Regions from separate parts of the Brevibacillus sp. genome, predicted to be linked through region 1. Evidence: predicted binding sites of a transcription regulator. Region 1 holds the regulator's gene; each other region holds the start of a gene.

Region 1 (4,086 bases):
GCATTTTCGCCATCATCCCCTGACAGAGCTGTGGCGAAAATGAGCACGGCACGATGTAATACCCAAATTCCCCTACCTACACCTACACTCCCTTACTCCTGTCCCACACCAGACAGGAGCCTTTTACCGTTTCAGCGCAGCGAATACGCGATTGGCTTCGTAGATGGCACGCTCTTCGTCGATGGTGAGCAGCTTGTGGTTGCGCATCAGGAACTTGCCCGCAACGATTGTGTCTTTGACATCACGGCCGTTTGCCGCATACACGACATGGGAAATCGGCTCATGCGCAGGATGGAAATGCGCCTGGTGGCTGTCGAGAACGATCAGGTCAGCCTTTTTGCCTACTTCAATGCTGCCGAGCGTATCAGCCTGGAACACACCGTCTGCCCCGTAGCGAGTAGCCATGCGCAGCGCCTCTTCAGCCGGAACGGCTACCGGGTCGTTGTTCACGCCTTTGTGCAAAATCGCTGCGAGTTTCAGTTCTTCAAACAGGTTGAGGTTGTTGTTGCTCGCCGAGCTGTCTGTTCCGAGCGAAACGCTCACGCCTTTTGCCAGCATTTTCGGTACAGGTGCTACCCCGCTTGCCAGCTTCAGGTTGCTGACGACGTTATGGGAAACTTTCACTTGATATTTTGCCAAAATGTCAATCTCTTCATCCGTCAAATGCACGGCGTGGGCAACCAGTGTAGGGCGGTTGAACATGCCCAGCTTTTCCAGGTGAGCGACTGGACGCAAACCGTAATCTTTCTCGTTTTGCCCCACTTCCCATGCCGTTTCAGACATATGGATATGCAGCGGCAAAGACAGCTCGTCCGCTTTTTCAATAATTTGGCTGATAAACTCAGGCGAGCACGTATACGGTGCATGCGGTGCCATCATTACGGTGATACGGCCATCCGCCTGGTTGTGCCATTCTTTGGCAAAAGCGGTCGCATCGCGCAGCTTGGTCTGTCTTTCTTCCTCGGAGCACAGACCGATCATGCCGCGGCACAGGCGGGCACGCATGCCGGATGCATCGACTGCCTTGGCTACTTCGTCCATATGATCGTACATATCGACGAATGTCGTGGTTCCGGTACGGATCATTTCAATCAGGGACAGTTGGGTTCCCCATTTGACAGAATCAGCGGTAAATTGCGCTTCCAGCGGCCACATTTTCTCTTCCAGCCATTGTTGCAACGGCAAATCGTCCGCATAGCCACGCAAAAGCGACATGCCCGCGTGTCCGTGTGTATTGATCAAACCAGGCAGGATGAAGTCGCCTTTTTGGTCGATGACTTCATCGTAGCCTGCATCGGAAAGGTCTTCAGGGGTAGGGCCTACATATGTGATTTTGTCGCCTTCGAACGCGACAGCTCCATCGTGGATAACCTCGTTTTGTTCATTTACCGTAATCACTGTTGCGTGGATGAGGATGGTCTTTTTCATGACTACACTCCATTCTTACGTTAAGTAGTAGGCCAGGCTCTGCAAATTGGAAGTCACATCCGCATAGTGGATGCGCACATCCTTTTTCGCGCGAATTGTCGTAGGAGCAAAATTGAGGATTCCCTTGATACCCGCTTGAGTCAACTGATCACATACGGATTGCGCAGCCGGTGCGGGCACGGTGATAATCGCCAGCTTGATTTGTCTTTGCGCAATCGTGTCCGCCAGCTCATTCAATGGCTGAATCGGGATGCCCGCCACTTCTTTTCCCAGCTTGCCGGGATCATTGTCAAAAATGGCCGCAATCCGCATGTTATCTTTCAAATAAGCGTTGTAGTTGCTGATCGCATGGCCCAAATGGCCTGCTCCAACGAGCGCGACGCGTATCTCATCCGTCAGCTTCAAAATCTGGCGAATTTTTTCCACCAAGTAATTGACGTCATAGCCAATTCCTTTTTTCCCGAAATCGCCGAATGTTGCCAGGTCTTTTCGGATTTGGGCCGGATTCACATCCAAGTTTTTGCCCATTTGCTGGGAGGAAACAGTAGTTACCTCGTTTTGCTGCAAATAGCTGAGGTAACGCAGATAAATCGGCAGGCGGCGGACGACCGCTTCCGAAATCTTTTCGTGTTTAGCCACGCTCGGTCTTCCCCCCTATTTCTTTTGCTTGAATACCCTGTAATCTTTCCCGTTGGACAAGATCGTGATCGATCCGTCCCGGCCCGTCATATACGTCTCCGCCCACGACTCGCCCAACCGCTCCAGCACCTCGGTCTTGCCCTCTTTTTGCATGTCGCGCTCTGTATTGCTCTGGATGATGGCGACCTGCGGATCGACCCGGGAGAGAAAAGGCTGCGAAGTTCCTTGATTGCTGCCCTGGTCTCCCACTTTCAGCACAGCCGACTTCAACTGCTCGGGATGGCGGGCGAGCAAGCGCTCCTCGGCCTGTTCGTTGATGCCGCTCACAAACAAAAAGCGCAACTGATCATGCGTCAGCGCAAAAACGAGCGAATTGTTTTGCGGCGATAAAAACAGCGGCTCGCTGGGCAGCAATACATCCATCGTGATGTCGGTATCGAGAATCAGCTCCTGGTTCTCCTCGAGTTCTCTTTGCTTCGCGATCTTGTCGTACGGAACGAACTGGCGGATCGAAGGCGCAATCAGCTTGGGCACAATGACGGAATCAATGATGATTTGCTGGTGTAAAAAAGGGAATCCTCCTGCATGTTCAGGCTGATCGTTCGTCAAGACCAGATAGTCCAGGCGCGTCAACTTCGCAGCGGAAAGATGCGCGGCCAAAGCTGGCCAATCCTCCGCGCTGCCCGTATCAATCAGCATGGTTTTCCCGCTCGGCATCCGCACCAAGGTGCTTTCTCCATGAGGAAGCGCCCAGTAAGTGATGACAAGACCCGTAAACTCCGCTTCGTTCTCGGTTGCAAACGGGTCGTCCACCTTAACGGCTTCCTGCAAATGGGTATCGATGGAGCATGAACATAGCAATGCCACACATGCGACGAGAAGCAGCCAGGCCCACTTTTTTTTCCATAACATTTATTTTATCACCTAAATCCCTGCTAGACTATTGCTTCATTTTATGAATCTGGCAGGGATTGCATACGTAAGAACGGTTCAATTCGCTCGCGCAGCGTCGGCCAGGAGCCTGTCTCCACCTGAAACGGCGGGAGAGATTGCAAAAAGGAACGGCCGTAGCGGGATTCGACCACACGCGTATCGAACACGACCACAACGCCCCGGTCCAAATGGTGACGAATCAACCGTCCGACTCCTTGCTTGAACAAAATGACGGCTTGCGGCAGCGCCAGCGACATGAACGCGTTTTTTCCGTCTGCTTTCAACGCTTCCGCACGTCCCTGGTAAACCGGGTGGTTGGGCGGCGTGAACGGCAGCTTGATGATAACCAGACTGCTCAGCCACTCTCCTTGGATGTCCACGCCCTCCCAGAAGCTGCTCGTGCCAAGCAAAACGCTTCGTTCCATCGAACGAAACAGACTGACCAGCTTGCTGCGGTTGTTGCTGTCAATGCCGTGTCCAAACAGCGTGTACGGCTCCGGTTCCCCGGCCAGACGCTCTTTCATGGCTTGATACACCAGCCGCAACATCGAATGCGAGGTAAACAAAATCAGCGTCCTGCCTTTTGACGCCACAACCACGTCTACACAGCCTTGGATGATCGCTTCGAGATACGTCTGGTCGTTTTCTTTTCCCGGCGCCGGAAAATCGGAAGGAATCAATAGCAGCCCCTGCTCTTCGTAATGGAACGGCGATGGCAGCGACAGCGTGCGTACCCGCTCGGCAGGCAGCTTGTCGAGGCCAAAGCGGCTCATGACGTAAGAAAAGCTGTTTTTGACCGTCAGCGTAGCGGAAGTCATGATCAGGCTGCGCTTCTGGGAAAAAAGCGGCTCGGCAAGCGAATCCGCGACATCGAGCAACGCCGCAGACAAGTGCACCTGCTTGCGGGCCGTGCGCGACTCGACCTCCATCCAGTAGACGTAGTTCGGATCTTGCTCTTGCAAAAAGAAATGCAACAGCTCCATCACATTTTGCCATTCCTTCACCAGCCCGAACAAATCCGTCTGCAAGCTGCGGATGAGGAAGGGCGGCTTCTCCTCTTGGGGAACGGGAACCAGCTTCAGCATC
Region 2 (4,086 bases), on a different contig from region 1:
GCCAAAAATTGCTGCCTATCACTTTACTACATTGACTCCGAATCTCGGTGTCGTGGATTTGGGCGAACAGAGCTTCGTCATGGCTGACTTGCCAGGGCTGATTGAGGGAGCGCACGAAGGTGTGGGGCTTGGTCATCAATTCCTGCGCCACGTAGAGCGCACTCGTCTGATTGTCCATGTCATTGACATGGCGGGAGTGGATGGACGCGATCCGTACGAAGACTATTTGCAGATCAACCGCGAGCTGAAGCTGTACAACTTGAAGCTCGAAGATCGTCCGCAAATCGTTGCTGCCAACAAGATGGACGTGCCGGAAGCGGCCGAAAATTTGCAGCGCTTCAAAGAAAAAGTGCCAGGTGTTCAAGTTTTCGAAATCTCGGCAGCGACCCAGCAAGGTGTCAAGGAACTGATGTACGCAGTAGGCGAGACATTGTCCACAATTCCGGACAAGCCGACAGTCGAAGAAGTACAAGAAGTGGAAGAGCGCGTGATGTTCCGTGCGGAGAAAGAGCCGGAGCCGTTTGAAATCACTCGCGACAACGAAGTATTCGTGATCAGCGGGGAAAAAATCGAGAAGCTGGTGCGCATGACGAACCTCAACAGCTATGACGCAGCTCAGCGCTTCGCGAGACAGATGCGCAGCATGGGTGTGGACGAGGCATTGCGCAAACACGGTGCAAGAGACGGGGATACCGTTCGGATTGGCAAATTAGAGTTTGACTTTGTGGAGTGACAAATAGAATGATTGATATCCCATCCCTCACCCCTTTTATGGCGGACAAACGCCTCCAACGCGGTGCTTCATTGCCGATGATGATCTCTAGACAGGTCAAATCGCCCATTCAAGTAATGGTTGAGCATGTCAAAAGTAGTTATCTCGTCGTTTCTCTTGAGATGAAGGCCGATGCAAAGGCCGAACTGCTCGGATCAACGGTGCGTGTTCGGTGGGAATCGGATGCGGCGATTAACACGATTGATCTGGAAGTGATTTCGGAAGAAACGATATGGCCTATCAAGCTGTTGGCGATGGTTCCGGTCAGCGTCGGCGTCGAGATTGCCACAGGCCGCAAGCAGGAACCCATTCCGCCCGGGATCGACATTCGCGTCCCGTACAAGGTGATGGGCGCAAGACCGATCGAGGAAAAAGGGGAGGCTGTGCTGCTGAAATTTTCCCCTACACGACTGATACTCGCAACAGAAGGTTATGTGGCAAAAGGGGAGTTTCTCCACCTTTCTTTCACGGTTCCTTCGACTGGGCAAGAAATCGTCATGATGGCAAAAATCGTGGAAAAGACCTTCGAAGACAAGCAGACAGTAATCGAGTTAATTTTTACGGATATCAATGAAAAACATCACCAAGTCATCAAAGATTACTATAAAAAGCTCTCAACTGCCGCTTCTTCCTAAGGAAGCGGTTTTTTTCCTTTGCTGTTCCCGCGAAGAAGGTATATAGTAGAGTACATAGAGTTCTAAATCGAGCCTGTTCACCTGATGGATTTGTTCTGTGCTTTTTCCTGAATATCACTTTGTGAAATCATGCACTTTTGATTATTCCACGTAGCTGTATCATTCGCTTTGTGAAAAATATTACAAGCACACGTGCTTTTCGGTATTTTGGGAGAATAGCGGCCGTAACTCGTATGAACAGGCATCGAGAATGAAGGCCTCTATTCCAAAGCAAAGGAGGACGTTTTTCCATGTCTCAAACAACCACGCAACAAGCTCAAGCAGAAGTAGCAAGCACAGCTACTCTGGCACCTGAGCAACAAATGGATGTACTCGATCAGTTGATGAAACCAGAAATTCAAGAATCCCTGAATGTATTGGTGGCAAACTTGCCAAAACTGGCCGAGATGACAACTATCCTCACCAAAACGTACGACCTGGTAAACACCGTAGCTAACGATCATGTACTCATCGACGACATCAAGGGCGGTATGGAAGAGTTCGTCAAACCGATTTCCGACAAGGCAAAAGGCATCGCGCAAGCGGCTATTGAAGCAAACGACCGCGCACACACTGAGGAAACGACCGTTGGCTTGTTTGGCATGCTCAAAATGCTGAAAGATCCGCAAGTGCAAAAAACATTGCGTTTTGCACAAGCATTCCTCGAAGTTTTGGCTGAGCGCCAACAACAAAAACGCTAATTACGATAACCTACGAGAGACAAGGACGGAGGATTAGGCATGGCGAAGCATATTCTCATTCTGGGCGGCGGCTACGGCGGTTTGCTGTCCGCTTTGACTGCACGCAAATACATGACGGCGGAAGAGGCGACGATCACGGTTGTGAACCGTTTCCCTACGCACCAAATCATCACGGAGCTGCACCGTTTGGCAGTAGGCAACCTGTCTGAACAAAACGTGGCACTGCCATTGGAAAGACTGCTGCGTGGAAAAGACATCAACCTGGTGATCGACACTGTTGAAAAAATCGGTCTGGAATCGCAACGCGTCACTTTGACGAGCGGCGAGAGCATCAAATACGATGCACTCGTAGTTGCTCTGGGCAGCGAAACCGCATTCTTCGGTATCCCTGGCTTGCAAGAGTACAGCTTTACACTGAAATCCGTAGAGGAAGCGAACCGTCTGCGCGCGCACCTCGAAGAGCGCGTAGTGGAATACAGCAAGAGCAAAAACAAAGCCGATGCGACTTTCGTGGTTGGCGGCGGCGGTCTGACCGGCATCGAGCTGGTTGGCGAATTTGCTGACATGCTGCCTGATCTTTGCCGCAAGTACGGCGTAGATTTTGCAGACCTGTCCATCTATTGCGTAGAGGCAGGACCATCGATCCTCGCGGGCTTTGCTCCTGACCTGGTAGAGCGTGCAAAAACTAGCCTGGAAAAACGTGGCGTTCAGTTCCTGACTGGCGTTCCTGTAACCGAAATGAAAGAAACAACCGTTTGCCTGAAAGACGGCAACACCATCGAAACCAAAACAATGGTTTGGACTGGTGGCGTTCAAGGAAATCGCGTAGTGGCTGAGTGCGGCATCGAAGTAAACCGCGGTCGCGCAACTGTGACTGAGTTCCTGCAATCCACTTCTCATCCGGATGTATTCCTCGCGGGAGACAGTGCAGTGGTTATGGGGCCAGAAGGCCGTCCATACCCGCCAACTGCTCAATTGGCATGGCAAATGGGTGAAGTGGTTGGCTACAACTTGTTCGCTCACTTCAACGGCTCCAAAATGGACACGTTCAAGCCAGTCTTCTCCGGTACTCTCGGAAGCTTGGGCCGCAAAGATGCCATCGGAACCATCGGTGCAAGCCAGTTGAAGCTGAAAGGCTTGCCAGCTACGCTGATGAAGGAAGCGAGCAACGTGCGCTACCTGACTCACATCAACGGCTTGTCTTCGCTCGCGTACTAAACCAAAAACAACCATACGAACAAGCGTCAAACCCCGGGATACACAAATCCCGGGGTTTTTTTCTTTACAAAACAGCTCGCTCGCTTTTAGCAAGGGAAATGTGCCTGCTTGCGCCTGACCATACGCCTGTGGCCGTTTGCTGAAAAAGCTTGGCCGTTGACGGCTATTTATTGCCGCTCGGGTCCTCGATGATGTTAGGCGATTGCGCCATTTTTTTGCCCCGAAGATCAGAACCGAACTGCTCCAGGCTGCTCGGTTTTCCAGCCGGATGATTGTTGCGGCGCTCCGATTTGTCTGACTTTCCGCGTCCTGCCATTCGTGCTTCACCTCCTCTTTTTCTTGCCGCTTTTAGTGTGTACGAAGATCGACATAGCCATGTAACCCAGGTGAACCGAATATGGTTCCATGAAAAAAGTTGGCGATGAAGGATTGTCACAGCGAGTACTATCCGTTATAATGTCCTCTATGAAGAAACAACTGTTTTTCTCAGGAGGACACAACACGTGAAACGGGAAGAGAAGTTCTACTTGATACGATCTGACATCTTACCAGAATCAATCGTCAAGACGATCGAAGCGAAAAAGATGCTGGAATCCGGCGAAGTGGACACCGTGAATGAGGCAGTAGATCGAGTGGGACTGAGCCGGAGTGCATTTTACAAATACAAGGACGGGATCTTTCCCTTCAATGCCATGATGAGCGAAAAGATCATGACGATCAC
Region 3 (4,086 bases), on a different contig from region 1:
AGCGTTTTTTTGTATAAAAAAGACAGCCACGCGAACATGGCTGCCTTTTTTTCTAGCTGGTCGCAGAAACTGCCGGATTGCCTGGTTGAAGCTGTTGTGGTGTCAACTCGGTAAACATGCCTGCGTAATACTGGACGTCTCCCGCTTCATCCCGGATCGAGCTGATCGTCAGCCATTGGCGATAAACCTCGCCGCTCTTGCGCCTGTTCCAGATTTCGCCCTGCCAAAAGCCTGTGGCGGCAATCTGCTGCCACATCTGCTGGTAGAAGCCAGGTTCCTGCATCCCGGATTTTAACAGCTTCGGATTTTTGCCGACCACTTCATGACGCTCGTAGCCCGTCACCGCAGAAAAAGCGGGATTTACATCGCGGATGATCCCTTTCGTATCGGTGATGACGATGGCTTCTCCCGTGTTGTCGACGATCGTTTTGGCCAACTGCATTTTTTCCTGATAGTACATCCAGAAGACGAGGATCAGACTGGCTAACGCTACCTCGGACAAGGCCATGAACCCGATAGCGTAGTGACCTGTAAGGCTAAATAATAGCGAGAGAATCAATGGCGGGAAAAATCCGCCAAGCCCGCCCATCGCGGAAACGATCCCGTTGACGATCCCGGCTTGCTTGGAAAAGTAGTACGGAACCATTTTGAAAATCGTCCCGTTCCCGATTCCCGCGCAGACAGCAATCGCCAGGCACCCGATCGAATACAGCTGCAACGACGGCGAGAACGACAGAACGACCCCGAACAAGCTCAGTCCGGCAAAGACCACCATTAACACCTTCAAAGCATTGAAGCGATCTCCGAGCCAGCCTCCCAGCGGCCGGGCGATGGTGGCCAGCGCAATGAATCCGGCTGTCCGCATGCCCGCGTCTATTTTATCCAACCCGAAGCTGCTGACGAGAAAGTTTGGCAAATAGACGGTAAAAGCGACGAACGAGCCAAACGTAATAAAGTAAAACAGGCTGAGAAACCACAGCTTTTCATTTCGGTAAACCCCTTTGATCTGCTCCATCACGGGAGTTTTAACCCGCGTTTCTTTACGGTCGCCCCAGACGAAGTTAAGAAGTGCAAACAGCACGAGCAACCCCAGATAAAGCTTCACAGTGCCCGACCAGCCAATCTGCTTCGCCACGATGGGCGCGAAAAACGTGGAGAGCGCGGTCCCGGCATTGCCTACTCCGTAAATGCCGTTGACGAAGCCGTGCTTTTCCTTCGGATAATATTTGGGCAAGGAAGTCACGCCTACCGAGAAGATCGCGCCGCCAATCCCCAGAAAAAACCCTCCGATCATCAAATCCGCCGCCGAACGTGCTTCACTTATGTAGTACACAGGCACGAGCAGCAGAAGAAAGCTGACGGTAAACAGCAGTCTCGCCCCGAAGCGATTCGTATAATAGCCAATCGGAATACGCAACAAGGAGCCTAGCAAGACAGGTATCGCCGTAATCCAGGCGATTTGTCCTGCTGACAATTGCAATTCCTCTTTCATAAACGGCATCAAAGAAGACAAGATGACCCAGACCATGAATCCAGCAACGAGGCTGAATGTTTGCAAGGGTAGCTGAATTTTGCGAACCATCTATCACCACTCCTTTTCGTTAGGAAAAAAACGGAGTCGGCCAGACGAGGATGTTTCTGTGTCAGGCCGAACTCCCAATGCTCATCCCCCTTTTTACCTTATCCTCATCCTCGACGCTTCGTTGTGAGGAAAATCACAATCGCGCTCATTCACAAAATCGTTTGGAACCGTGTGATCGTACGCACAGTCAATCCAGCTCGTCTTGACCTATGCTTGGGGCACGACTGAGTTCGAGGTGACATGAGATGATGACAATTGCCGATATACAAGATGTCTTTTTTCTATGCGGCTTTCCCTATTACAAGCAGCTGTCGATCCAGGGACAGCAGGCAGACTGTACGTTTTACAGCATCCATTCCGACTATCGGAAAAAGGTGGTTCTCCAGCTGACAAGCAAGGCGGAGCTTCAACACCAGATTGCCCTGGAAGTCATCAAGTTTTGGGCGCACGATCTGAAAGCGCTTGAAGAGCAATTCATCGAGCACAGCCTGGTTGACTAGAGGGCTTGCCTTCGCCGTGCTCACAAGCGCTCTGGATGCTTGGGCGCGATTTTTTCCAGAAGCTCCTGCTTTTCCTCTTCATTCAGCAGCTTTTGAGCCATGGGAAACAGCACTTGCTCTTCTTTTTGAAAATGCTGGAGCAAAACCTCGACAGCGCTTTGCAAATAGTCAGGGAAGCCATCCTCCAAAAAGCGGTTCAGAAAGCGTTTCGCCTGTTCGTGCTCGTATTCCATCACGGCAATAGGCCCCGCCTCCCTCCCGACATACTTGGCCATCATCGTAAACAATACGTCCTCTTCCTTCGCGGAGTGAGGCTCAAGCTCGGCAATAAAGGCGTTTGCGTTCGTTTGCAGTTCCGTTAGCAGTTCTTCTTTGCGAATCGCGTCGGCAGCCACAAACTGTGTGGCAAGTCGCTGAAGTTCCACCATTTTTTCCACGAGCGGACCGTGTTCTGTTTTCAGTTGGGCTAAAGCGGCACAAAGAGCGTTTTCTTCCGGAGTCATTCCCATGGAACATCCAAACGGCATCATGCTTCCCCTCCCTTTTCTTTTCACAAATCTACTGTAATGGAAAAGAGGGAGAGACGCTGTTAAGTACGTCACACCTTCCCCCTTGCGCCCCCTCCTTTTTTCGGCAAACAAAGAAAAATGACCGCCCCACAAGGGACAGCCATTTTTTCCTGCCATTAGTGCACGCCGAGCATTTCTTTCATGTCTTCTTGGGCATCGCCAATCAATTTGATCCGGAACAAATCTTGAAGGACGTTGAGCACGCCTGGCTGGATAAACTCCGGCAGCTTGGGACCGATTCGGATATCTTGAATGCCCAGGCTGAACAATCCGAGCAAAATTGCGACGGCCTTTTGCTCAAACCAGGAGAGGACGATGCTCACAGGCAATTCATTGACCCCGCAGCCAAACGCTTCTGCCAGCGCTGTCGCAATTTTGACTGTAGAACCGGAATTGTTGCACTGCCCCAGGTCGATGTAGCGCGGAATATTGGTGCCCGGAACGACGCCGTAATCCACATCGTTGAAGCGGAACTTGCCACAGGAAGTTGTCAGGATGACGGTTTCTGGCGGCAAAGAAGTAGCCAATTCCCGATAGTAGTCGCCGCCTTTGCCTGGCGCATCACATCCGGCGATGACGAAAAAGCGTTTGATCTGCCCAGCCTTGACGGCATCGATGATTTCCGGCGCGATTCCCAATACCGTCTCGTGATGAAACCCGGTCGTCAGCGTCTGCTCCGATTCGATATGGGCTTTTGGCAAGGCAAGCGCGCGTTCGATGAGTGGCGTAAAATCGTCGTGTTCAATTTTGGTCACGCCCTCAAGCCCCGTAATATCGTAGGAGAAGAAGCGGTCCGCATAAGTGCCTTTGATCGGCATCACACAGTTGGTCGTCGCCAGGATCGCCCCCGGAAACTCTTCAAACAATCTCCGTTGGTCAAACCACGCTTTGCCGATATTGCCTTTCAGATGCGGGTACTTCTTCAATTCGGGATAACCGTGCGCTGGCAGCATCTCCGAGTGGGTGTATATATTGATGCCTTTGCCTGCGGTCTGCTCCAACAGTTCCCGCAGCGCAAACAGATTGTGCCCGGTCACAACGATGCAGTGTCCCTCGATTTTGTTCTGGGAGACGGTAATCGGCTCTGGAATGCCAAAGCGATCTGTGTGCGCCTTGTCCAGCAATTCCATCACTTTGATGGCTGCGCCCCCGACTTTCATTGCCATTTGCAAGTGTTCCTCTAGGTTAAAGTTAACGTTTGTCAGCGTGAAATATAAAGCTTCCTGCGTGATCCCATCCACTTCCGGATCGATGTACCCCAATTGTCTCGCATGTGTCGCATAGGCGGCGATCCCTTTCAGGGCAAAAATGATCGTGTCCTGGATGCTCGCCAATTCCTCGTTTTTGCCACATACGCCGATTACCTTGCAGCCGCCCGTCGGTGTTTGCTCACATTGATAACAAAACATCTTCATTTCCTCCTCTGTGTTGGCTG

The links. Region 1 encodes Rex, which represses fermentation and respiration genes when NADH is low (regulators of the CRP and FNR family bind a similar motif). Its sites were predicted from a motif close to TTGTGAAATATTTCACAA; they were not measured.
Region 2: a site for Rex is predicted at 1,576-1,593, ahead of DEP07_RS06840 (DUF1641 domain-containing protein). Genes of this name have one in related genera too.
Region 3: a site for Rex is predicted at 1,704-1,721, ahead of DEP07_RS01300 (nitrate/nitrite transporter). Genes of this name have one in related genera too.

The regions. Positions count from the first base shown of each region.
Region 1 is NZ_DOTK01000094.1:43,722-47,807, reverse strand. It holds gene DEP07_RS27305 (amidohydrolase) at 124-1,428, opposite strand; gene DEP07_RS27300 (redox-sensing transcriptional repressor Rex) at 1,444-2,067, opposite strand; gene DEP07_RS27295 (ComEC/Rec2 family competence protein) at 2,083-2,979, opposite strand; gene dinG (ATP-dependent DNA helicase DinG) at 3,021-4,086, opposite strand, start outside.
Region 2 is NZ_DOTK01000029.1:7,112-11,197, reverse strand. It holds gene obgE (GTPase ObgE) at 1-733, shown strand, start outside; gene DEP07_RS06845 (PilZ domain-containing protein) at 742-1,407, shown strand; gene DEP07_RS06840 (DUF1641 domain-containing protein) at 1,698-2,147, shown strand; gene DEP07_RS06835 (NAD(P)/FAD-dependent oxidoreductase) at 2,187-3,365, shown strand; gene DEP07_RS06830 (hypothetical protein) at 3,529-3,681, opposite strand; gene DEP07_RS06825 (ACT domain-containing protein) at 3,869-4,086, shown strand, end outside.
Region 3 is NZ_DOTK01000005.1:115,206-119,291, forward strand. It holds gene DEP07_RS01300 (nitrate/nitrite transporter) at 53-1,582, opposite strand; gene DEP07_RS01305 (hypothetical protein) at 1,828-2,082, shown strand; gene DEP07_RS01310 (hemerythrin domain-containing protein) at 2,103-2,609, opposite strand; gene hcp (hydroxylamine reductase) at 2,768-4,060, opposite strand.